DNA from 3 places in the Pseudomonas sp. GW822-FHT01E03 genome. Region 1 is predicted to be linked to each of the others. Evidence: predicted binding sites of a transcription regulator. Region 1 holds the regulator's gene; each other region holds the start of a gene.
The links. Region 1 encodes FliA, which starts transcription of late flagellar genes. Its sites were predicted from a motif close to CTAAAGTTTNNNNNNNNNNNGCCGNTAA; they were not measured.
Positions count from the first base shown of each region.

Region 2: the regulator FliA is predicted to act here: its motif matches at 1,422-1,449, upstream of motA (flagellar motor stator protein MotA).
Region 3: the regulator FliA is predicted to act here: its motif matches at 1,731-1,758, upstream of AC1RP7_RS17685 (methyl-accepting chemotaxis protein).

Region 1 is NZ_JBXAOQ010000009.1:181,646-194,350, reverse strand. It holds gene AC1RP7_RS19350 (chemotaxis protein CheA) at 1-1,887, opposite strand, end outside; gene AC1RP7_RS19345 (protein phosphatase CheZ) at 1,934-2,722, opposite strand; gene AC1RP7_RS19340 (chemotaxis response regulator CheY) at 2,744-3,115, opposite strand; gene fliA (RNA polymerase sigma factor FliA) at 3,284-4,024, opposite strand; gene fleN (flagellar synthesis regulator FleN) at 4,021-4,851, opposite strand; gene flhF (flagellar biosynthesis GTPase FlhF) at 4,968-6,296, opposite strand; gene flhA (flagellar biosynthesis protein FlhA) at 6,308-8,437, opposite strand; gene AC1RP7_RS19315 (transposase) at 9,136-9,879, shown strand; gene AC1RP7_RS19310 (RHS repeat-associated core domain-containing protein) at 10,084-11,133, shown strand; gene flhB (flagellar biosynthesis protein FlhB) at 11,330-12,469, opposite strand; gene fliR (flagellar biosynthetic protein FliR) at 12,473-12,705, opposite strand, start outside.
Region 2 is NZ_JBXAOQ010000003.1:411,955-417,495, reverse strand. It holds gene motB (flagellar motor protein MotB) at 1-497, opposite strand, end outside; gene motA (flagellar motor stator protein MotA) at 501-1,352, opposite strand; gene AC1RP7_RS07945 (HDOD domain-containing protein) at 1,520-3,058, shown strand; gene AC1RP7_RS07940 (rhodanese-like domain-containing protein) at 3,100-3,915, shown strand; gene asd (archaetidylserine decarboxylase) at 3,934-4,794, shown strand; gene serB (phosphoserine phosphatase SerB) at 4,923-5,541, opposite strand, start outside.
Region 3 is NZ_JBXAOQ010000008.1:134,588-140,128, forward strand. It holds gene acnA (aconitate hydratase AcnA) at 1-700, shown strand, start outside; gene AC1RP7_RS17680 (CPBP family intramembrane glutamic endopeptidase) at 894-1,685, shown strand; gene AC1RP7_RS17685 (methyl-accepting chemotaxis protein) at 1,791-3,356, shown strand; gene AC1RP7_RS17690 (alpha/beta family hydrolase) at 3,545-4,222, opposite strand; gene ccoN (cytochrome-c oxidase, cbb3-type subunit I) at 4,317-5,541, shown strand, end outside.

The sequences.
Region 1 (12,705 bases):
CGCCTGGTTACCGAGCATGACCATCAGCGTCGGCATGATCGCCAGGGTCAGCGGCACCTTGATGACGATCTTCGAACCCTGGCCCTTGGCCGAGTAGATGTTGATCGAGCCGTTGAGCTGGGAAATCTTGGTTTTCACCACGTCCATGCCCACGCCACGACCCGATACGTCGGAAATCTCGGTCTTGGTCGAGAAACCCGGGGCGAAAATCAGGTTGTAGCATTCGGTGTCGCTCAGGCGATCGGCGGCATCCTTGTCCATCACACCGCGTTTTACCGCGATGGAACGCAGCACGTTCGGGTCCATGCCCTTGCCGTCGTCGGAGATCGACAGCAGGATGTGGTCGCCTTCCTGCTCCGCCGCCAGGATCACCTTGCCACCCCGGGCCTTGCCCGAGGCTTCACGTTCTTCCGGCGACTCGATGCCGTGGTCAACCGCGTTGCGCACCAAGTGGACCAGCGGGTCGGCCAGGGCCTCGACGAGGTTCTTGTCGAGGTCGGTTTCTTCGCCGACCAGTTCCAGGTTGATCTCTTTCTTGAGCTGGCGAGCCAGGTCGCGAACCAGGCGCGGGAAGCGCCCGAAGACTTTCTTGATCGGTTGCATCCGGGTCTTCATGACCGCGGTTTGCAAGTCGGCGGTGACCACGTCGAGGTTCGACACGGCCTTGGACATGGCTTCGTCGCCGCTGTTGAGGCCCAGGCGGACCAGGCGGTTACGCACCAGCACCAACTCGCCGACCATGTTCATGATCTCGTCCAGACGCGCGGTATCGACACGTACGGTGGTCTCGGCTTCGCTCGCCGGCTTTTCCGCCGGTGGCGCGGCCGGGGCACGGGACGATGCCGGTGCAGCAGTTGCCGGGGCCGGCGCTTCGGCTTTTGGCTCGGGGGCCCTGGCCAACGGTTTCGGCGCGGCTGCCTTGGCGGCAGGTGCCGCCACCGAGGCGTTGGCGCCGGTTTCCGTTCCAACCGTCGCGCCCACCTCAGTGAACTTGCCTTTGCCGTGCAATTCGTCGAGCAGCGCTTCGAACTCGTGATCGGAAATCAGATCGCTGCCGGCCGCCACCGCGCTTGGTGCCGCGGGTGCAGGCACAGAAGCAATGGCCGACTCCAGCGCCTCGACAGCAAAATTACCCTTGCCGTGCAGCTGGTCGAGCAGTGCTTCGAATTCGTCGTCAGTAATATCGGAACTGTCGCCAGCCGCTTTCGGGGCTTCTGGCGCAGCCGGTGCCTGGACCACCGCGTCAACGGCGAACTGGCCTTTACCGTGCAGTTGATCGAGCAACGACTCGAACTCGGCATCGGTGATTTCGTCGCTGCCAGCGGCATTGCCGGCAGGCGCTGGAACAGCCGCCGGGGCCTCGGCCTGGGCCTTGACGGCGTTCAGCGAGTCCAGCAGTTGTTCGAATTCATTGTCGGTGATATCGCCCGACTCGCTTTCAGCCACAGGCGCTTCGACCACGGCGACGACAGGTGCGGCAGCCGCCTCGTCAGCCGATTGCGGCTCGGCCAGACGGGCCAGTGCCGCGAGCAGTTCCGGTGTCGCGGCCGTGATCGGGCTGCGTTCGCGGACTTCGCTGAACATGCTGTTCACCGCGTCCAGCGCTTCGAGAACCACGTCCATCAGTTCCGAGTCGACGCGACGCTCACCCTTGCGCAGGATGTCGAACACATTCTCGGCGATGTGGCAGCACTCCACCAGCTCGTTGAGCTGGAGGAAGCCGGCGCCCCCTTTTACAGTGTGAAAACCGCGAAAAATTGCATTGAGCAAATCCGCATCATCCGGGCGGCTTTCCAGCTCGACCAGTTGCTCGGACAGTTGCTCTAGAATCTCGCCGGCCTCAACCAGGAAATCCTGAAGGATCTCTTCATCGGCGCCGAAGCTCATTAAGGGGGTGCTCCTAAAGGTCTAAAAACCTAAAATGCCTAAAATTCTAAAACCCTAGGCTGGATAGCAAATCGTCCACATCGTCCTGACCGGACACAACGTCTTCTCTTTTATCGGCATGAATCTGCGGACCTTCACCCTGAGAGAGATGTTTTTGTGGATCTTTTTCAGCAAGCATCGCTTCACGGTCATGTTCGATGCCCGCAAAGCGGTCCACCTGACTGGCCATCAGCACGAGCTTGAGCAGGTTGCTTTCAACTTCGGTGACCAACTGGGTCACACGCTTGATCACCTGGCCTGTGAGGTCCTGGTAATCCTGGGCGAGCAGGATGTCGTTCAGGTTGCCCGACACCGCGCGATTGTCCGTGCCGCTGCGCGTCAGGAACCCGTCGACCCGCCGGGCCAGTTCACGAAACTCTTCGGCGCCGACTTCGCGACGCATGAAGCGCCCCCAGTCCGCGCTCAACACCTTGGCTTCATCGGCCAGGCCATTGACCAGTGGTGTGGCACTTTCCACCAGATCCATGGTGCGGTTGGCCGCAGCCTCGGTCAGCTTGACCACATACCCCAGGCGCTCGGTGGCGTCGGTGATCTGCGACACTTCTTCGGCCTGCGGCATGTGCGGGTCAATCTGGAAATTGACGATCGCGCTATGCAGTTCGCGGGTGAGCTTGCCCACTTCCTGATACAGGCCGCGGTCACGGGTCTGGTTGAGCTCATGGATCAATTGCACCGCGTCGCCGAACTTGCCTTTTTCAAGGCTCTCGACCAATTCGACGGCGTGTTTTTTCAGGGTCGATTCAAAATCGCCCAATGAAGTTTCGTTATTGCCCATAGCTCCCCCGTGGCGCACTCATCAACCGATGCGTTCGAAAATCTTCTCGATTTTTTCTTTCAACGCCTGGGCCGTGAAGGGCTTGACCACATAGCCGTTAACGCCGGCCTGGGCCGCTTCGATGATCTGTTCGCGCTTGGCTTCAGCGGTCACCATCAGCACCGGCAGGTGCTTGAGCTTTTCATCGGCACGCACGTGGCGCAGCAGATCGATACCGGTCATGCCAGGCATGTTCCAGTCCGTTACCAGAAAGTCGATGCTTCCGCTGTTGAGCACCGGGATGGCGGTAGTGCCATCGTCGGCCTCGACGGTGTTGGTGAACCCAAGGTCACGCAGCAGGTTCTTGATGATCCGCCGCATCGTTGAGAAGTCATCAACGATGAGGATTTTCATGTTCTTGTCCAATTCGACCTCCAAGCAGTCTTAAACGCGCCCAGCACCTGGACACGCCATTTCAATCAATCCGGCAAAGCACTCAATGACTGTCTGGAGCACAACAGATCGCGACCGGCGCAGTTCAACACCACACCAGCCTCGTTCGCAGTGTCCCCCACACTGCCTTCAGCGCGCTCGCCACTCCCCCAAACGCCCCCGCAAACGGGCCGCGCACTGGCTGTGTAACTGGCTGACCCGCGATTCGCTGACCCCCAGGACCTCACCGATTTCCTTGAGATTCAACTCTTCGTCGTAGTACAGCGCCAACACCAGTCGCTCACGCTCCGGCAAATTGGCAATCGCATCCGCCAGCGCAGCCTGGAAGCGCTCATCCTCCAGGTCGCGCGACGGCTCGACATGAGCACTCGCGCCATCCTCGTGCAGCCCTTCGTGTTCGCCGTCCTGCAACAGGTCGTCGAAACTGAACAGCCGGCTGCCCAGGGTGTCGTTCAAAATCCCGTAGTAATCGTCGAGACTCAATTGGAGTTCGGCCGCAACTTCGTGATCTTTAGCGTCACGGCCGGTTTTAGCTTCAATCGAGCGAATGGCATCGCTGACCATGCGCGTATTGCGGTGGACCGAACGTGGCGCCCAGTCCCCCTTGCGCACTTCATCGAGCATGGCGCCGCGGATTCGTATGCCCGCGTACGTCTCGAAACTGGCGCCTTTGCCGGCGTCATATTTGGTCGACACTTCAAGCAGGCCAATCATCCCGGCCTGGATCAGGTCTTCGACCTGGACACTGGCCGGTAAACGCGCCAGCAAGTGGTAGGCAATGCGTTTAACCAGCGGCGCGTAACGCTCGATCAGCTCGTACTGCGCATCACGTGCCGACTTCTTGTAGAGGTTGTAGCCGCTGGCTGTCATAGAACAGGTCCTGCTGTCTGCTGCACGAGGCGCTCGACGAAAAACTCCAGGTGCCCGCGCGGGTTGGCAGGCAGCGGCCAGGTATCAACCTTCTGCGCGATGGCCTTGAACGCCAGCGAGCACTTGGAACGCGGGAAGGCCTCGTAGACGGCGCGCTGCTTCTGCACGGCCTTGCGCACGCTTTCGTCGTAAGGCACCGCACCGACGTATTGCAGGGCGACGTCGAGGAAGCGATCCGTGACCTTGGTCAACTTGGCGAACAGGTTGCGTCCTTCCTGCGGGCTCTGGGCCATGTTGGCCAGGACGCGGAAGCGGTTCATGCCGTAGTCGCGATTGAGCAACTTGATCAAGGCGTAGGCATCGGTGATCGAGGTCGGCTCGTCGCACACCACCAGCAGCACTTCCTGGGCTGCGCGGACGAAACTGACTACCGAGTCACCAATGCCCGCAGCGGTGTCGATCACCAGTACGTCGAGGTTATCGCCGATATCACTGAAGGCCTGGATCAGGCCGGCGTGTTGCGCGGGGCTCAGATGCACCATGCTCTGAGTGCCGGATGCGGCCGGAACGATACGGATGCCGCCTGGTCCCTGCAGCAATACATCGCGCAGTTCGCAGCGGCCCTCGATCACGTCGGCCAGGGTACGTTTGGGTGTCAGGCCCAGCAGAACGTCGACGTTCGCCAGTCCCAGGTCGGCGTCCAACAGCATGACGCGCCGGCCAAGTTCGGCCAAAGCCAGGGACAAGTTCACTGACACATTAGTTTTCCCGACGCCACCTTTGCCGCCGGTCACCGCGATCACCTGTACGGGATGCATGCTGCCCATGTTATTTCTTTACCTTGTCTTGCATAGACGGAGGCCACATTACTGGCTGCGCGTTCACAAACGGAACAATGCATGGCAGACCATCGATGTAGGTACAAAAACTGTTCATTATTACCTCAGCCAACCTGCTTGGTCGGGCTGTGGTAGATGTCAGCGAACATGTCAGCCATGGCTTCTTCGCTGGGTTCTTCCTGCATTTGCACGCTCACGGCGCGGCTGACCAATTGATGACGGCGCGGCAGATGCAAATCATCCGGGATCCGCGGGCCATCGGTCAGGTAAGCCACCGGCAGTTCATGGCTGATGGCAAGGCTCAACACCTCACCCAGACTAGCCGTTTCGTCCAGTTTAGTCAGAATGCAGCCGGAGAGCCCGCAGCGCTTGTAACTGTGATACGCGGCCGTTAGAACCTGTTTCTGGCTGGTGGTTGCCAGGACCAGATAATTTTTTGATTTGATGCCGCGACCGGCCAGGCTTTCGAGCTGCATGCGCAGCGCCGGATCGCTGGCCTGCAGGCCCGCGGTATCGATCAGCACCACGCGTTTGCGCAGCAACGGCTCCAGGGCCTGCACCAGGGACTGGCCGGGATCGACGTGGGTCACCGACACATTGAGAATGCGCCCCAGGGTCTTGAGCTGTTCCTGGGCGCCGATGCGGAAGCTGTCCATGCTCACCAGCGCAATGTTCTGCGCGCCGTACTTGAGTACGTAACGGGCGGCCAGCTTGGCCAGGGTGGTGGTCTTGCCCATGCCGGCAGGGCCGACCATGGCGATCACTCCGCCCTCTTCCAGCGGCTCGACGTCCGGAGTAACGATCATGCGCGCCAGGTGCGCCAGCAACATACGCCAGGCCTGACGAGGCTCTTCGATTTCGGTGATCATTGCCAGCAGGTCGCGCGACAGCGGGCCAGACAGGCCGATACGTTGCAGGCGACGCCAGAGGTTGGCCTGGTCCGGACGGCTGCCTTGCAGCTGATTCCAGGCCAGGGAGCCGAGTTGTACTTCCATGAGTTCGCGCAGGCTGTTGAGCTCGAAACGCATCGAGTCGAACGCGCGCGGGTCCACGCCACCGGACGCTGGCGCAGCGGCCGGCGCGGGGCGACGGGGTTCGGCGTAGGTCGGCTCGATCAGAGGCTCGGCGGCAGTCAACGGCAATCCGGCGAACAGTTGGCGATTGGTTGCATTGTCGCTCTCGCCATCGCCACGCAGGCTCAATTCGGCCTGGGCGGTGACGATCCGCGACTGAGTCTTGCGCAATTCGTCTTCGAGTTCCATGTTCGGAACCCGCGGCGCCAGCGCCGACAACTTGTAATCCAGCGCAGCTGTCAGTTCGACCCCCCCGGCGATCCGGCGGTTGCCAATGATGGCGGCATCAGCGCCCAGCTCATCGCGAACCAGCTTCATGGCCTGACGCATATCGGCGGCGAAAAAACGCTTAACTTGCATAAACCACTACCTCAGCCGTTGGGCCCTACTGTCGCAACGATGGTCACTTGCTTGTTGTCAGGGATTTCCTGGTAAGCCAACACATGCAAACCCGGGACTGCGAGCCGGCCAAATCGCGAGAGCATCGCGCGAACCGGACCGGCCACCAGCAGAATCACCGGCTGACCTTGCATCTCCTGACGCTGCGCCGCGTCGATCAACGAACGTTGCAGCTTCTCAGCCATGCTTGGCTCCAGCAGAACGCCCTCTTCCGAGCCTTGTCCTGCCTTTTGCAGACTATTGAGCAATATCTGTTCCAACCTTGGCTCCAGCGTGATAACTGGCAGCTCCGACTCAGTACCTACAATGCTTTGGACGATTGCGCGGGATACGCCAACCCGCACGGCAGCCACCAGCGCGGCGGTATCTTGACTCTTGGCGGCATTGTTGGCGATCGCCTCGGCAATACTGCGGATATCGCGAACAGGCACCTGTTCGGCCAACAGCGCTTGCAACACCTTGAGCAACTGCGACAGCGAAACCACGCCCGGCACCAGCTCCTCGGCCAGTTTCGGCGAGCTTTTGGCCAGCAATTGCATGAGTTGCTGCACTTCTTCGTGACCGATCAGCTCACTGGAATGCTTGTAGAGTATCTGGTTCAAGTGAGTAGCCACTACTGTACTGGCATCGACCACCGTATAACCGAGGGATTGCGCCTGGGCGCGCTGGCTGATTTCGATCCAGACCGCCTCCAGGCCGAAAGCCGGATCTTTGGCGGTAATGCCGTTGAGCGTGCCGTAGACCTGCCCCGGGTTGATCGCCAGCTCGCGATCCGGGTAAATCTCCGCTTCGGCCAGGATCACTCCCATGAGGGTCAGGCGATAGGCACTCGGCGCCAGGTCGAGGTTGTCGCGGATATGCACCGTGGGCATCAGGAAGCCCAGATCCTGGGACAGCTTCTTGCGCACGCCCTTGATCCGCGCCAGCAACTGCCCGCCCTGGTTGCGGTCCACCAGCGGAATCAGGCGATAACCCACCTCCAGGCCGATCATGTCGATCGGTGTCACGTCATCCCAGCCAAGCTCCTTGGTTTCCTGTGCGCGGGCCGGCGACGGCAGCAACTCCTGCTGGCGCTTGACCTCTTGCAGGGCGTGAACATTGGCGACGTTCTGCTTTTTCCAGAACAGGTAAGCGCCACCGGCCGCCAGGGCCGCCATGCTCAGGAACGAGAAGTGCGGCATGCCGGGCACCAGGCCCATGACCGCCATCAAACCGGCTGCCACCGCCAGCGCCTTGGGCGAAGCGAACATCTGGCGATTGATTTGCTTGCCCATGTCCTCCGAACCGGACGCACGGGTCACCATGATTGCCGCTGCTGTCGATAACAACAGTGATGGCAATTGCGCCACCAAACCGTCACCGATGGTCAGCAGCGCATACACCTTGCCGGCGTCGCCGAAGGTCATGCCGTGTTGGAAGATACCGACCGCCATGCCGCCGATCAGGTTGATGAACAGGATCAACAGGCCGGCGATGGCGTCACCGCGGACGAATTTGCTGGCACCGTCCATGGAACCGTAGAACTCGGCTTCCTGGGCCACTTCCGAACGACGGGCCTTGGCCTGGGCCTGATCGATCAGGCCGGCGTTGAGGTCGGCGTCGATCGCCATTTGCTTGCCGGGCATCGCATCGAGGGTGAAACGCGCGCTCACCTCGGAAATCCGCCCCGCGCCCTTGGTCACCACGACGAAGTTGATGATCATCAAAATCGCGAAGACCACGATACCGACCACGTAGTTACCGCCGATCACCACCTCGCCGAAGGCCTGGATCACCTTGCCGGCGGCGGCATGACCGTCCTGACCGTGGAGCATCACCACCCGCGTGGAGGCCACGTTCAACGCCAGGCGAAGTAACGTTGCCACCAGCAGAATGGTCGGAAACACCGCGAAATCCAGCGGGCGCAGGGCGTAGACGCACACCAGCAGCACGACGATGGACAGGGCAATGTTGAAGGTGAAGAACACGTCCAGCAGGAACGGCGGCACCGGCAACATCATCATCGCCAGCATGACCAGCAGCAACAGCGGCACGCCCAGATTGCCGCGACTCAAATCGGCAACGTTTGTGCGAGCAGTGTTGAATAACTGAGAGCGATCCACCGGTTTTCCCCGTTCCTTTAAAGCAAACTTTTGACGCCTGAAGCGAGCGCAGAGCGGCTACTGCAAGAAGCTTTCCAACTTTTTGCCGGGAAAGGAATTGAGCGCATGGCACGGGCCTCTGTGACTGACACGGATCCCTGTGGGAGCGAGCCTGCTCGCGATGGCGTCAGCACAGCAAATATCCATGTTGACCGACCCTCCGCTTTCGCGAGCAGGCTCGCTCCCACGGTATTTTCAGTGTTCATGGTTAGCCATAAGTCGCGCAGACTGCCGAACCTATCAGTTCTGCTAGTACCCACCTGCGACTGATCGACCGATACTCAATCGCCCTCCCTTTGAGAATCTGGAGCAGCCCCTATGGAATCCACACAACCCATCCTGCGTTGCCGCTACAGCTATGACCCTCTGGATCGCCTGATCAGCCAACTTCTAAAAAAGGGGACAAAAAAGGGGACAGATATATTTTTGGGATTTACGCAGAACAAATGACAAATTTAATTACAACAAACCGGAACAAAATCACCCCCCCTCTACGCTTTCCTCATCACTACCAGGACGTAGGAAGATGGCGCGAAAGGGGACAGATATATTTTCGGGATTTACGCAGAACAAATGACAAATTTAATTAAAACAAACCGGAACAAAATTACCCCCTTCCTCTACGCTTTCCTCATCACTACAAGGACGTAGGAAAATGTATGCCCAGAATAGGACGCGTTGTACTGCCCAACTACCCTCACCATGTCGTACAGCGAGGCCACAATCGACAGGTTGTTTTCGCGAATGAAGGTGATTTTGAGTACTACCTCTCAGACCTGCGCGAGCTAAAAGACGCCTTTGGTGTGCGCGTTTATGCCTACTGCTTGATGACCAACCATGTCCATCTTTTGCTTGCGCCTGGTGACACTGCGTCCAGCCTTGGACAAATGATGAAAGCCCTTGCAGCCCGCATGACTCGTTACAGAAACAAGTTAGAGGGTCGTTCAGGCACATTATGGGAAAGCCGCTACAAGTCCAGCCTCGTTCAATCTGACACCTACTTGCTCGCGTGCAGCCGGTACATCGAACTGAATCCAGTGAGAGCGCGTATTGTGTCGCATGCAGAGGATTATCCATGGTCAAGTTTCCGTCTTCGCTTGCTGGAACCCGCAGAAACAAATTGGCTGGACATCGACCCATGCTTTAATGCACTAGGACCAACAGAGTTCGTTCGTCGCATTCGCTATAAAGAATTTGTAGATCAGACTGCGTCGAGCGGAGAACTGGAGCTCATAAGAAATGCCCTCCAACGTGGGCAACTGACCGGAACCCGCCGTTTTGAAGACGAAATAGAGCACATCACAGGGCTTCGTGTAATAGGTCGAGGGCGAGGCAGACCCGCAAAAATTCATGCAAATGAAATAACCGAAGAAAAACCCGCGCCCGTCTTAACCCGTAAATAAATTCGCAAATAAATCTGCCCCCTTTTTTGCGCAAATAAATCTGTCCCCTTTTTACTTTTAAATCTGTCCCCTTTTTACTTTTGATCTTCCGTCCGTGAATCGCACGACCTTAAACCCGCGAACCTATCAGTTCTGCTAGTACCCACCCCTCGCAAAACCGCTGATACTCGGCTCAAGCCCTTCGACCTTTCGAGGCGTCCATACATGGCAAACCAACACGAAACCCTGCTCTGCCACTACCGCTACGATGCCCTCGACCGCCTGACGAGCAGCGAACTGCCGAACGAGCCTAAGCACCAGCGCTTTTACTGCAAAAGCCGGCTGGCCACCGAGATCCAAGGCGCGAACCGGTATTCGGTGTTCCAGCACGATGATCAACTGCTGGCGCAACAGTTGAGCGAAGGCGGATCATCCGACACCACACTTCTGGCCGCCGATCAGCAGCGTTCGGTGTTGCACACGCTCAACACCAATCAGCCACGACGCCCCATCGCCTATACACCCTATGGGCATCGCCCTGCCGGGAACGGGTTACTCTGCCTGCTTGGTTTCAACGGTGAGCGGCCGGATATGGTGACCGGGTGGTATTTGTTAGGGAATGGGTATCGGGCGTTCAGTCCGGTATTGATGAGATTTATCAGCCCGGATAGTTTTAGTCCATTTAACAAAGGCGGGTATAATTTATATACTTATTGTGGCGGCAATCCAATAACTCGACGCGACCCTAATGGCCATTTTTTTATTAAGACGACACCATCTTTAATCAACGAAATTATCACAACAACATCAACCACAACAACAATAATTAGCACACCCCCAAGAAGAATACTCACCTCAACCAAAGTTACCAACACTGGTGCAGGGGGACGCTTTATAAAAGCCGTAGTAGATGACAAACTACTAGTTACCCCCCTCAATGATAAAAAGCTAAAATATACAATTCTAAATCCAACCCTGAAGGAACTTAGCTACTCAAAAATAACAAGATCTCCATTTACTAACGATCTCCCCCTCCACTTCCGCAATGACCTTACAGATGTTCACTACACTATAGATATTGTAAATCTGGGCAATGCAGCAGAGGCCAGAGCCTCATTCCTGAGGGCTGTGGGAAATCCAATCAGTCGTCAAGAAGCTGAGAGACAGACATTAGTCGAAGCAATACGAGGGGAAGTTGCAGGCGCCTCTCTGAACACCGCCAGGGCACTTAGAACAGCAAACAGATACAGGGAAAACGGGCACAACTTGATTTAAAAATGTCCAACCCAAAAATACAAATATAAAAGGAACCAAACATAAAGGGAACAGATTTATTTATCCAACCTTTTACACAGGTTTGAAACAGAGGTTTCGCAAGCGAAAAAAGATCGCAGCCTTCGGCAGCTCCTACAGGGGTTCGGCGTACATCTGTAGGAGCTGCCGAAGGCTGCGATCTTTTGCTTAGAATTGATCAGGAGTCGCGGCGCAAATCCGGCGGAATCGGCAAATCATCCTTAAGCGGATCAGGCCGCTTGCCCTTGCCCGCCCGATACTGTCGAATCTGATAAACGTAAGCCAGCACCTGCGCGACCGCCAGGTAGAGACCGCCGGGAATCTCCTGCTCCAGTTCCGTGGAGTAGTAAATCGAGCGCGCCAGCGCCGGAGATTCCAGCAACAGAATCTCGTTGGCCGCCGCGATCTCACGGATCTTCAGGGCCAGGAAGTCGCTACCCTTGGCCAGCAATACCGGCGCATTACCCTTTTCGGGGTCGTACTTGAGGGCCACGGCGTAGTGGGTCGGGTTGGTGATGACCACGTCGGCCTCGGGAATGGCGGCCATCATCCGCCGCTGGGACATCTCGCGCTGCAGCTGTCGAATTCGCTGCTTGACCTCCGGTCGCCCCTCTTGATCCTTGTGCTCGTCACGCACTTCCTGCTTGGTCATCAGCAGCTTCTTGTGGCTTTCCCAGAGCTGCACCGGCACATCCACCGCAGCGATGAGGATCAACCCGCAGGCCATCCACAAGGTGCTCCAGCCCACGACTTGCAGACTGTGAATAATGGCCATGTCCAAGGGCTCATGGGCGATGCGCAGCAGGTCGTCGATGTCCGACGACAGCACCGCCAGCGCCACGAACAGGATGATGATGAACTTGGCCAGAGCCTTGAGCAGTTCGACCAGCGACTTGGTCGAGAACATGCGCTTGAGGCCGGGACCGGGGTTCAAGCGGCTGAATTTGGGCGCCATGGAACTTGCCGCGAACAGCCAGCCACCCAGGGAAATCGGACCGATGATGGCGGCCAGCACCAACGTGATCATCACTGGCTGGATCGACCACAGGGCAATCTGCCCCGAGCGCATCAGGTAGGTGGCCATGGAGCGCTGATCCAGAATCACCTCCCGCGGCAGCGAGAAGTTGATGCGCATCAGCTCCATCATGTCCTGCGCCATGGCGCCGCCAAAAATCAGCAGCGCCGAGGCACCGACCAGCATGATCGCCAGGGTGTTGAGCTCCTTGGACCGCGCAATCTCACCCTTTTCACGGGAGTCCTGCTTGCGCTTCTCCGTGGGGTCTTCTGTTTTATCCTGACCGCTTTCGCTCTCGGCCATGACTCAGCTCGCCCGTGCCATTTCGCGTAACAACTGCAAGGCCTCGGAGGCCAGCGGTTGATACTGGTTGAGAATGTCCGCCAGCCCGACCCAGACGATAAACAGCCCAAGCACCAGGATCAGCGGGAAGCCGACAGAGAAAATATTGAGTTGCGGCGCCGCCCGGGTCATGACGCCAAACGCGATGTTGACCACCAGCAACGCGGTGATCGCCGGCAGTACCAGCAACAGCGCCG
Region 2 (5,541 bases), on a different contig from region 1:
ATCGGGCGGTTTTCCGCGTCCATGATCTGGATTCGCAGGCCGTCCGGCGTGATTTCGAACAGGATCTGATCCTTGAACTTCTGCATCTGCGGGTTTTCTTCGACCTTGTTCTGCAGTTCTTGCAGCAACAGCTCGAGGCGCTCTTTTTCGACCTGCTCGGCCATGCCTTCGACCTGATCGGTATCGATGGTGACCTTATCCGGCTGCGGCTGGGACTTCACCTCGGGGTTGAGAGTGTTTTCCGGCGCCAGGGTCGGCGTGCCGCCCAGATCGATGATGTAGGGCGTGCCACTTTCGGAAAAGCCGATCGGGTCCTTGAAGTAACCGGCGATGGCAATTTTCTGTTCCGGCGTAGCGGTGGACAACAGCCACAACACCAGGAAGAACGCCATCATCGCCGTGGCGAAGTCGGCGAAGGCGATTTTCCAGGCGCCCCCGTGATGCCCGCCGGCGATGCGCTTGACGCGCTTGATGATTATCGGCTGGTTATTTTCCATGGCTTAACGACCGCGAACCGCTTGTTCCAGCTCGGCGAAGCTTGGACGGTGCGCCGGGTACAGGACCTTGCGCCCGAACTCCACGGCCAGCGATGGCGGCATGCCGGAAGCCGAAGCCACCAGCGAAGCCTTGATGGCTTCATAGACGTTCAGCTCTTCCTTGGCATCATGGGCCAGGGAATGGGCCAGCGGGCCGAAGAAGCCGTAGGCGGCGAGAATACCGAAGAAGGTACCCACCAGTGCCGCACCTACGTGCAGGCCGATGGACTTCTGGTCGCCTTCACCCAGCGAAGCCATGGTCACCACGATACCCAGTACCGCCGCGACGATACCGAAACCGGGCATGGCGTCGGCGATGCCGTTGACCGCGTGGGATGGGTGTTCGAGGTCTTCCTTGAGGCTGAACAGCTCCATGTCGAACAGGCCTTCCAGCTCGTGGGGAGCCATGTTGCCGGAAGACATGATGCGCAGGTAATCGCAGATGAACGCGGTCATGCGCTCGTCCTTGAGTACCGTCGGGTACTTCGCGAAGATCGGACTCGCAGCGGCATCTTCGATGTCGCCTTCGATGGCCATCATGCCTTCGCGGCGGCTCTTGTTGAGGATCTCGTAGATCAGGCCCAGCACTTCAAGATAGAAGGCGTGGTTGAAACGTGAACTGAACATGCTCAGGGACTTCTTGAGCACGTGCATCGTCATGTAGCCGGGGTTGGCCTGCAAGAAGGCGCCGAGGGCAGCACCGCCAATGATCATGACCTCGAAAGGTTGTATCAGGGCGGCAATCTTGCCGTGGGAAAGCACGTATCCGCCGAGCACGCTCGCGAATACGACGATGATGCCGATAATTTTAGCCATAGGTTAGGAGAGCACTTACTGAGTCGGGTTCAAGGTCATATTCGGAAGTTAAAAAATCTCTTCTTCTACTTATCGGCAAAACTGCGCCAGACTATAGCCCGTTCAGGCGAAAAGCTAATTTGACCCCATCCGGGCACAGGTAATGTTGACGATGATCGCCTCCCACCATGGTTAACGAAACGAACGTTCCAACGCCAAAACCAACGACCCTCGAAGGCTGGGTCAAGCTGCTCGATGGCGTACGTCTTCCCGTCCCGCAAGCCAGCCATGACCGTGTCTGCAAGGCCATCCGAGATAATCGCAGCTCGCTGCGCGACATCGCCGACCTCATGCAAGGCAGCCCGGCCCTGGCCTTGAGCGTGATTCGCGAAGCCAACCGGCATACCCATGGCAGCATGACCGAGCCTGCGGAAAACCTTGAAATTGCAATCAACCGCCTCGGTTTGACGCGCACCGAAGAACTGCTCGCGCGGCTACCCGCCGAACCCGAGCTCGAGATTCCCAAAGCCCTGCGTCAGTTGCAGATGATCAGCCAGCACGCCACGCAACAGGCCAACGGTTTTTTTGCCAGTCGCCTGGCGCGCCTGTGGCAGGACATCCACTGGGGCAGCCTGCTGTTTCTTTCGCCCCTGTGGCCGCTGGCACTGACCCATCCGAAACTGCTCGAAGACTGGGAGCTGCGGGTCATCCATAAAGGCGAGTCGGCACGCAAAGTCGAGCAGCAACTGTTTGGCGTACGCCTGCTGGATATCGGCCAGGCGCTGGTGGAGGTCTGGCGCTTGCCGATCTGGGTGCAGCAAGGCTATCGATTGCTGCTCACCGAGCAGCGGGAACTGGTGAAAGTCCTGCGCATCGCCCGTGACAGCGACCATCCACTGCGTCAGCAGAATCGCCTTGACGACGATCCGACCCTGCGCCGCTGGCTCAATCAACCGGCCAATACAGTGCTGCTGGCCAATGGGCTGGCGCTGTCGGCGCAACACGCCTGGGACAGCCCCCACAGCGAGCGCTGGCAGTACCTGACCAGCCTTTACCTGCAAATGCCGATGGACGAACTGCAGCAGCAATTGCACCAGCAAGCCGCCAACAGCGCACGCCAACACGCCATGCCCGACCTCTGGCACCCCGCCGAGTCGCTGATCTGGCCGTGGGGCATGAACCGTGTCCACGCAGGCTTGCTGCCGGCAGCGGCACCTACCGCCGAAGACCTGGCGAAGTGGCGCAAGCAATGCGCCGAGTTGCTGGTCGAGCCAAGCCGTTTCACTAACGCCATGCACTTGACCATCGCCGCCCGGGACGCCCTCGTGGCCTGCGGCATGCGCCGGGTGATGATCCTGATGGCCGATCGCACCCACGCCAACCTGCGCGTGCACCAGACGGCCGGCCTGTCGAAGGAAGCGGCCGGGTTGAATTTCGTGGTCAGCCATAGCAACGTGTTGCAACGCCTGCTCGCGCAGCAGGCCCAGGTGCGCCTGACGCCTGCCAATAACGCGCAATTCTCGGCCCTGTTGCCCAACAGCCTGCGCTCGCAGTTCAGCGGTGAACACTTGCTGCTGCGTTCGCTGATCAACAATGGCCGGGTGATCATGATCGTCGTGGCGGATCAAGGCGGCGGGCCGTTTTCGGAAATTTCCGTACAGGCCTTCGGCAAAACCGCACAGTGCATCGAGAAAGCCCTGCACAGCTTTAGCCACCGTGGCCAATAAGCTGCGTTACAATCCTCCCTTTTGTGCTCTGGAGACCTCACATGTCTGACTTCTCTGGCTTGCCGCTGGTGATCGAGCCGAGCGACTTGCTCCCTCGCCTCGACGCCCGCGAACTGATTCTGGTGGACTTGACCAGTGCCGCCCGCTACACCGAAGGGCACATTCCCGGCGCGCGCTTTGTCGATCCAAAGCGTACGCAGCTCGGCCAGGCCCCCGCCCCGGGGCTGATGCCCCCGCAAGCAGCACTCGAAACGCTGTTTGGTGAGCTGGGGCACAACCCCGATGCGGTCTACGTGGTGTATGACGACGAAGGCGGCGGTTGGGCCGGACGCTTCATCTGGCTGCTGGATGTCATCGGCCACAGCAAGTACCACTATATTGACGGTGGCCTGACAGCCTGGCTGGCAGCAGGCTTGCCCATGTCGATCCAGATCCCGCCGCACGTGGGCGGTCCGGTTGCGTTGACCCTGCACGATGAACCCACCGCCACCCGCGAGTACCTGCAAAGCCGTCTCGGCGCCGCCGACCTGGCAATCTGGGATGCGCGCGGGCCGCTGGAGTACTCCGGCGAGAAAGTCCTGGCAGCCAAGGGCGGACACATTCCCGGCGCGATCAATTTCGAATGGACCGCTGGCATGGATCGGGCACGCCAGCTGCGCATCCGCACCGACATGCCGCAGATCCTCGAACAACTCGGGATCAGCAAAGACAAAGAAGTGATTACCCACTGCCAGACACATCATCGTTCTGGTTTCACCTATCTGGTGGCCAAGGCTCTCGGTTATCCGCGGGTCAAAGGCTACGCCGGCTCCTGGGGCGAATGGGGCAATCATCCCGATACCCCGGTAGAAATTTAAGATTTTTAAGGACCGTTAATGAACAAGCGTCTGTTTCTCCTCGGCCAGTACCTGCTGCCCCACAACTTGCTCTCGCGTCTGGCCGGCTGCATCGCCGAATGCCGCGTGCGCTGGTTCAAGAATGCCTTCACCGCCTGGTTCGCCAAACGTTATCAGGTGGACATGTCCCAGGCGCTGGTCGAAGACCTGACCGCCTATGAGCACTTCAACGCGTTCTTCACCCGCGCACTGAAAGACGGTGCCCGTCCGCTGGACGAAACCCCGGGCGCGATCCTCAGCCCCGCCGACGGCGCGATCAGCCAGCTCGGCCCGATCGAGCACGGCCGCGTGTTTCAGGCCAAGGGCCACAGCTTCAGCGTGCTGGAACTGTTGGGTGGCGATGCGGCAAACGCTGCGCCGTTCATGGGTGGCGACTTCGCGACCATCTACCTGTCGCCGAAGGACTACCACCGCGTGCACATGCCCCTGGCCGGCACCCTGCGCGAGATGGTCTACATCCCGGGCCGTCTGTTCTCGGTCAACCAGACCACTGCTGAAAACGTTCCGGAATTGTTTGCCCGCAACGAGCGCGTGGCGTGCATTTTCGACACCGAGCGCGGCCCGATGGCCGTGGTGCTGGTGGGTGCGATGATTGTGGCCTCGATTGAAACCGTCTGGGCCGGTCTGGTGACACCGCCGAAGCGTGAGCTGAAAACCTTCCGTTACGACGAAGCCGCACGTGCGCCGATCCACCTGGAAAAAGGTGCGGAACTGGGTCGCTTCAAACTGGGTTCGACCGCCGTCGTGCTGTTCGGGCCGGATCAGGTGAAGTGGGCTGAAGAAATGACCGCCGGTACAGCGGTGCAGATGGGTCAGGGCATGGGCTCACCAAAAGCCTGATCAACGCACATACCTGTAGGAGCGAGCCTGCTCGCGATGGGCGTTAACGATGACGCGGGCAATCTGAATGCCCGCGTCGCCTCGCCGCTCATCGCGAGCGAGCTCGCTCCTACAGTTGTTTTGCGGTGTTACAGCTGGCCGTCGCGATCGCGGAAACCCAGCAGGTAGAGCACACCATCCAGCCCCAAGGTGGAAATCGCCTGCTTGGCCGACTGCTTGACCAGCGGCTTGGCCCGGAACGCCACGCCCAACCCGGCAATCGCCAGCATCGGCAAGTCATTCGCACCATCGCCGACCGCAATGGTCTGCTCCAGGCGCAAGCCTTCCTTGTGTGCCAGTTCCTTCAGCAAATCCGCCTTGCGCTGTGCATCGACAATCGGCTCGACCGCCACGCCGGTGACTTTGCCGTCGACCACTTCAAGCTCGTTGGCGAACACGTAGTCGATACCCAGTTTGGCCTGCAATTGCTTGGCGAAGTAGGTGAAGCCGCCCGACAGAATCGCGGTCTTGTAGCCCAGGCGCTTGAGTTCGGCGAACAGGGTTTCGGCGCCTTCGGTCAGGCGCAGCGAGGCACCGATGGAGTCCAGCACATTGACGTCCAGACCTTTGAGCAAGGCCAGGCGCTCCTTGAAGCTGGCGCGGAAATCCAGCTCACCGGCCATTGCCCGCTCGGTGATTTCCGACACTTTGTCGCCGACGCCGGCCGCCTTGGCCAGCTCATCGATCACTTCGGCTTCGATCAGCGTT
Region 3 (5,541 bases), on a different contig from region 1:
CAGGATCCTCGCACTGCTCGGCGACTCGGTGACCACCGACCACATCTCCCCGGCCGGCAACATCAAGGTCGACAGCCCGGCAGGGCAATACCTGCGCGACAAAGGCGTGGAACCGCGGGACTTCAACTCCTACGGCTCGCGGCGTGGCAACCATGAAGTAATGATGCGCGGCACCTTCGCCAACATTCGCATACGCAACGAAATGCTCGGCGGCGAAGAAGGCGGCAACACCCGCTACATTCCCACCGAGGAAAAAATGTCGATCTACGACGCCGCCATGCGCTATCAGGCTTCGGGCACGCCGCTGGTGGTGATCGCCGGCCAGGAATACGGCACCGGCTCGAGTCGCGACTGGGCGGCCAAGGGCACCAACCTGCTGGGGGTGAAAGCAGTCGTCGCCGAAAGCTTCGAACGGATTCACCGCTCCAACCTGGTGGGCATGGGCGTGCTGCCGTTGCAATTCAAGCTGGATCAGAACCGCAAGAGCCTGAAACTGGGTGGCAGCGAAACCCTGGACATCCTCGGCTTGACCGGCGTCGAGCTGACGCCACGGATGAACCTGACGCTGGTCATCACCCGCGAAGACGGCAGCCGCGAGAAGATCGAGGTGTTGTGCCGCATCGATACACTCAATGAGGTGGAGTACTTCAAGTCCGGAGGGATTCTGCATTATGTGTTGCGGCAGTTGATCGCGTCTTGACCGACCGCTGACAAAGACACCGCCTTCGGGCGGTGTCTTTGTTTGGGCCACGAAAAGCCATGTGGGAGCGAGCTTGCTCGCGATATGGAGAGAACATTCAACATTGTTGCCGACAGTCGGTAAGCTATCGCGCGCAAGCTCGCTCCCACAGGGGTTTGACAGTGCATCGCAAATCCCGACAAAAGGACTTCAAATGATTGCCCTGCCATGGACGCTTCTGGCTCTGCTTTCCTTCGGCTACGGACTGGCGCTGACCTACGGCCATCTCGGCTGGCTCTCGGCAATCTCGGTGTTCCTGTTGCTGGTCGCAGGTGTCGCCGTCCGCCAACGCGACATCCCTTTTGCCCGCAACCTCGGCCACGGCCTGTTCATCGTCCTGGCCCTGGCATTGGCGACGCATTGGCTACCCGGCTTCTATAACGGTCGCGCCATCGACCCCCAGCGTTTTACCGACAATGCCGTGTCATTCGCCATGCACCTGAACCTGGACAAACCGCTGATCGGCTTCTGGCTGTTACTGGTTTGCCCGTGGATTGTCGGCCGCCGTTCGCTTCGGTTGTCACTGTATGCCACCGTACTGGCCCTGACCTTGAGCGCCATGCTGGCATTGGGTGGCGCGCTGTTGCTGGGCGTAATCGCCTGGGCGCCGAAATGGCCGGATCAAGCCTGGCTGTGGTTGCTGAACAATCTGCTGCTGGTGACGCTGGTCGAAGAGGCGCTGTTCCGTGGCTACATCCAGGGCGGCCTGACCCGGTATCTCAAAGACCGGCCCTACGGTGAACACCTCGCCCTGCTGCTGGCGTCATTGGTCTTCGGCCTGGCCCATGCCGGCGCGGGATGGCAGTGGGTATTGCTGGCAACGCTGGCCGGGGTCGGCTATGGCCTGGCCTATCGGTTCGGGGGGCTGGGTGCCGCCATCGCCAGCCACTTTGGCCTGAACCTGCTGCACTTCGGTCTGTTCACCTATCCGATGCTCGCCGGCTGACGCAAGGGTCATTTTGCGACGCATTGCCGATTATCGAAAAATAATCTCAACAATCCGCCAGCCTTGCCGATACAGCCCTTGAAAGCCTTGCGGATTAAAAAAGCCATGCGTAACAACCAGCCAATTACACAACGCGAGCGGACCTTCCCGGCTCAGCAACGGTTGATTTCCACCACCGATGCCAAGGGCATGATCACCTACTGTAACGACGCTTTCGTCGAGATCAGCGGGTTTTCCCGAGAGGAATTGATCCGTGCACCGCACAACCTGGTCCGTCACCCCGACGTCCCGGCGGCGGTGTTCGCACACATGTGGGACACGCTGAAACAAGGCTTGCCATGGATGGGCATTGTCAAGAATCGCTGCAAGACCGGTGATCATTACTGGGTGAACGCCTATGTGACACCGATCTTCGAAGGCAATCAGGTGATCGGTTATGAGTCGGTGCGGGTCAAGCCCACCGCCGAACAGATCCGCCGTGCCGAAGCGCTCTACCAGCGCATCAACCAGGGCAAGTCAGCCATTCCCTCCTCGGATAAATGGTTGCCGATCCTGCAGGACTGGCTGCCGTTCATTCTGGTCAGCCAATTGAGCTTCATGATCGGTGCCTCGTTGAACTCCCACTGGGGGTTTGCCCTGGCTGCCGGTCTTTCGGTGCCACTGGGCCTGATGGGCCTCCAGTGGCAACAGCGAGGCCTCAAGCGTTTGCTGCGCCTGGCCGAGCAGACTACCTCCGATCCGTTGATCGCACAGATGTACACCGACAGTCGCGGCGCCCAGGCGCGTCTGGAAATGTCCATCCTCAGTCAGGAAGCACGCCTGAAAACCTGCCTGACGCGTCTGCAGGACACGGCCGAACACCTGACCGATCAGGCCCGACAGTCCGACGCCCTGGCGCACAACAGCTCCAGCGGCCTGGAACGTCAACGGGTCGAGACCGAGCAAGTGGCCACCGCGGTCAACCAGATGGCCGCGACCACCCAGGAAGTCGCCAGCCACGTGCAACGCACCGCCGACGCCACCCAGGAAGCCAACCGCCTGACCGGTCGTGGTCGTGACATCGCCGGGGAAACCCGCGAAGCCATCCAGCGCCTGTCGGTAGTCGTCGGTGAAACCGGCGTCACCGTGACCCAACTGGCCAAGGACAGCAACGAAATCGGCGGCGTGGTCGACGTGATCAAAGGCATCGCCGACCAGACCAACCTGCTGGCCCTGAACGCCGCCATCGAAGCGGCCCGTGCCGGCGAAATGGGTCGTGGTTTTGCGGTGGTGGCCGACGAAGTCCGTCAGCTGGCGCAACGCACCAGTGAGTCCACCGGGCAGATTCACGCACTGATCGCCAAGCTCCAGCACACCGCCGGCACTGCCGTGCAAACCATGGAAGCCGGGCATCGTCAGGCGGAAGAAGGCGTGGCGCGGGTACTGGAAGCGGACCAGGCCCTGGTGGGGATCAGCGAAGCGGTGGCCAACATCACCGACATGACCACCCAGATCGCCGCCGCGACCGAAGAGCAAAGTGCCGTGGCCGAAGAGATCAGCCGCAACATCAGCAACATTTCGGAACTGGCGGACCAGACCTCGGAACAAGCACAGAACTCGGCGTTGCTGAGTGAAGAGCTGACCAAGACTGCCAATACACAGTATTCGTTGGTGGAGCGGTTTAACCGCTGATTGCTGCTGGAATGATAAAAACCCGGACAGTGAGAGCTTCCGGGTTTTTTATTGAGCCGGTGACAGTGATGTTGTCTGGTAGTCCCCCATCGCGAGCAAGCTCGCTCCCACAGGGTTTTGAGCCACACCACAAATCACTGTGGGAGCGAGCTTGCTCGCGGTGGGGGCCTTACAGCCCGCACAAAACCTCACTGAAGGAATGAAGCCACCTTCTGCGCCGCAGCCGCCAAATGCTGCTCATGGTTAAACCCCGAAGCCTTCAGCGGCTTCAAGTCATGATCCCCCGCCACCAGCCAGAACACGTCGATACCCGGCGATAGCGCGTAACCCTCGACCGCCTCCCGGTTGCCCAACGCATCGCGCTCACCTTGCACGATTAAGGTCCGCGCCTTCAACTCCGCCAAATGCTCAACCCGTGGCTTCTCCGGTTTGCCCACCGCATAGAACGGATAACCCAGGCACACCAGCCCATCCGCGCCCAACTCATCCGCCAGCAGACTGGCCATGCGCCCGCCCATGGACTTGCCGCCGATGGCCAGCGGCCCAGTGACATGGCGTCGCACCTGGGCATACACCTCACGCCAGCATTCCAGCAGTTTCGGCGCGGGGTTCGGCGGACGTCTACCGCCATCGAGGCGCCGTTGCGCCATGTAGGGAAACTCGAAGCGCAACACGTTGACGCCTTGAGCGGCGAGGCGTGCAGCCATGTCGCTCATCCAGCCGCTGTCCATCGGTGCGCCGGCGCCATGGGCGAGGATCAGCGTCGCCGCAGCCTTGCCAGCGGCGGCATTCCACAACCATCCATGATCCCGCACGCACTGCGCCCATTGATCCCCGTCAATACCGGCCTTGTGCCCTTTGTCCATGCTTGCCTCGCTTTTAGTCTGCCTATAACTCCGGCCGAAGGGTGCACTGCCTTGCGCTGCGCGCTCACTTCGGCTGAACCGTGGATGGGGAACCATGAACACTTCTATCAGTACCGCCTACAACTACAAGGTGGTCCGCCAATTCGCCATTATGACGGTGGTGTGGGGCATCGTCGGCATGGGGCTCGGGGTTTTTCTCGCTGCCCAGTTGGTCTGGCCCGAACTCAACTTCAATTTGCCGTGGACCAGCTTCGGCCGCCTGCGCCCACTGCACACCAACGCCGTGATCTTCGCCTTTGGCGGCTGCGCGTTGTTTGCCAGTTCGTTCTACTCGGTGCAACGCACCTGCCAGACCCAATTGTTTGCGCCGAAAATCGCCGCGTTCTGTTTCTGGGGCTGGCAGCTGGTGATCCTGCTGGCGGCCATCAGCCTGCCGCTGGGCTACACCAGCTCCAAGGAATACGCCGAGCTGGAATGGCCGATCGACATCCTGATCACCATTGTCTGGGTCGCCTACGCCATCGTGTTCTTCGGCACGATCATGCAGCGCAAGACCAAGCACATCTATGTCGGTAACTGGTTCTTCGGTGCGTTCATCGTCACCGTGGCGATCCTGCACATCGTCAACAACATGGAACTGCCCGTCAGCTTCACCAAGTCCTACTCGCTGTACTCCGGCGCCACCGATGCGATGGTGCAATGGTGGTACGGACACAACGCCGTAGGCTTCTTTCTCACCGCCGGTTTCCTCGGGATGATGTATTACTTCGTGCCGAAACAGGCCGAACGTCCGGTGTACTCCTATCGTTTGTCCATCGTGCACTTCTGGGCACTGATCACCCTTTACATCTGGGCCGGTCCGCACCACTTGCACTACACGGCGCTGCCGGACTGGGCGCAGTCGCTGGGCATGGTGATGTCGCTGATCCTGCTGGCGCCGAGCTGGGGCGGGATGATCAACGGCATGATGACCCTGTCCGGTGCCTGGCATAAGTTGCGCAGCGACCCCGTCCTGCGCTTCCTCGTGGTGTCGCTGGCGTTCTACGGCATGTCGACCTTCGAAGGGCCGATGATGGCGATCAAGACGGTCAACGCCCTCTCCCACTACACCGACTGGACCATCGGCCACGTACACGCAGGCGCCTTGGGCTGGGTGGCGATGATCTCCATCGGCGCGCTGTACCACATGATCCCGAAAGTCTTCGGCCGCGAGCAGATGCACAGCATCGGCCTGATCAACGCGCACTTCTGGCTCGCCACCATCGGCACCGTTCTGTACATCGCCTCGATGTGGGTCAACGGCATCGCCCAGGGCCTGA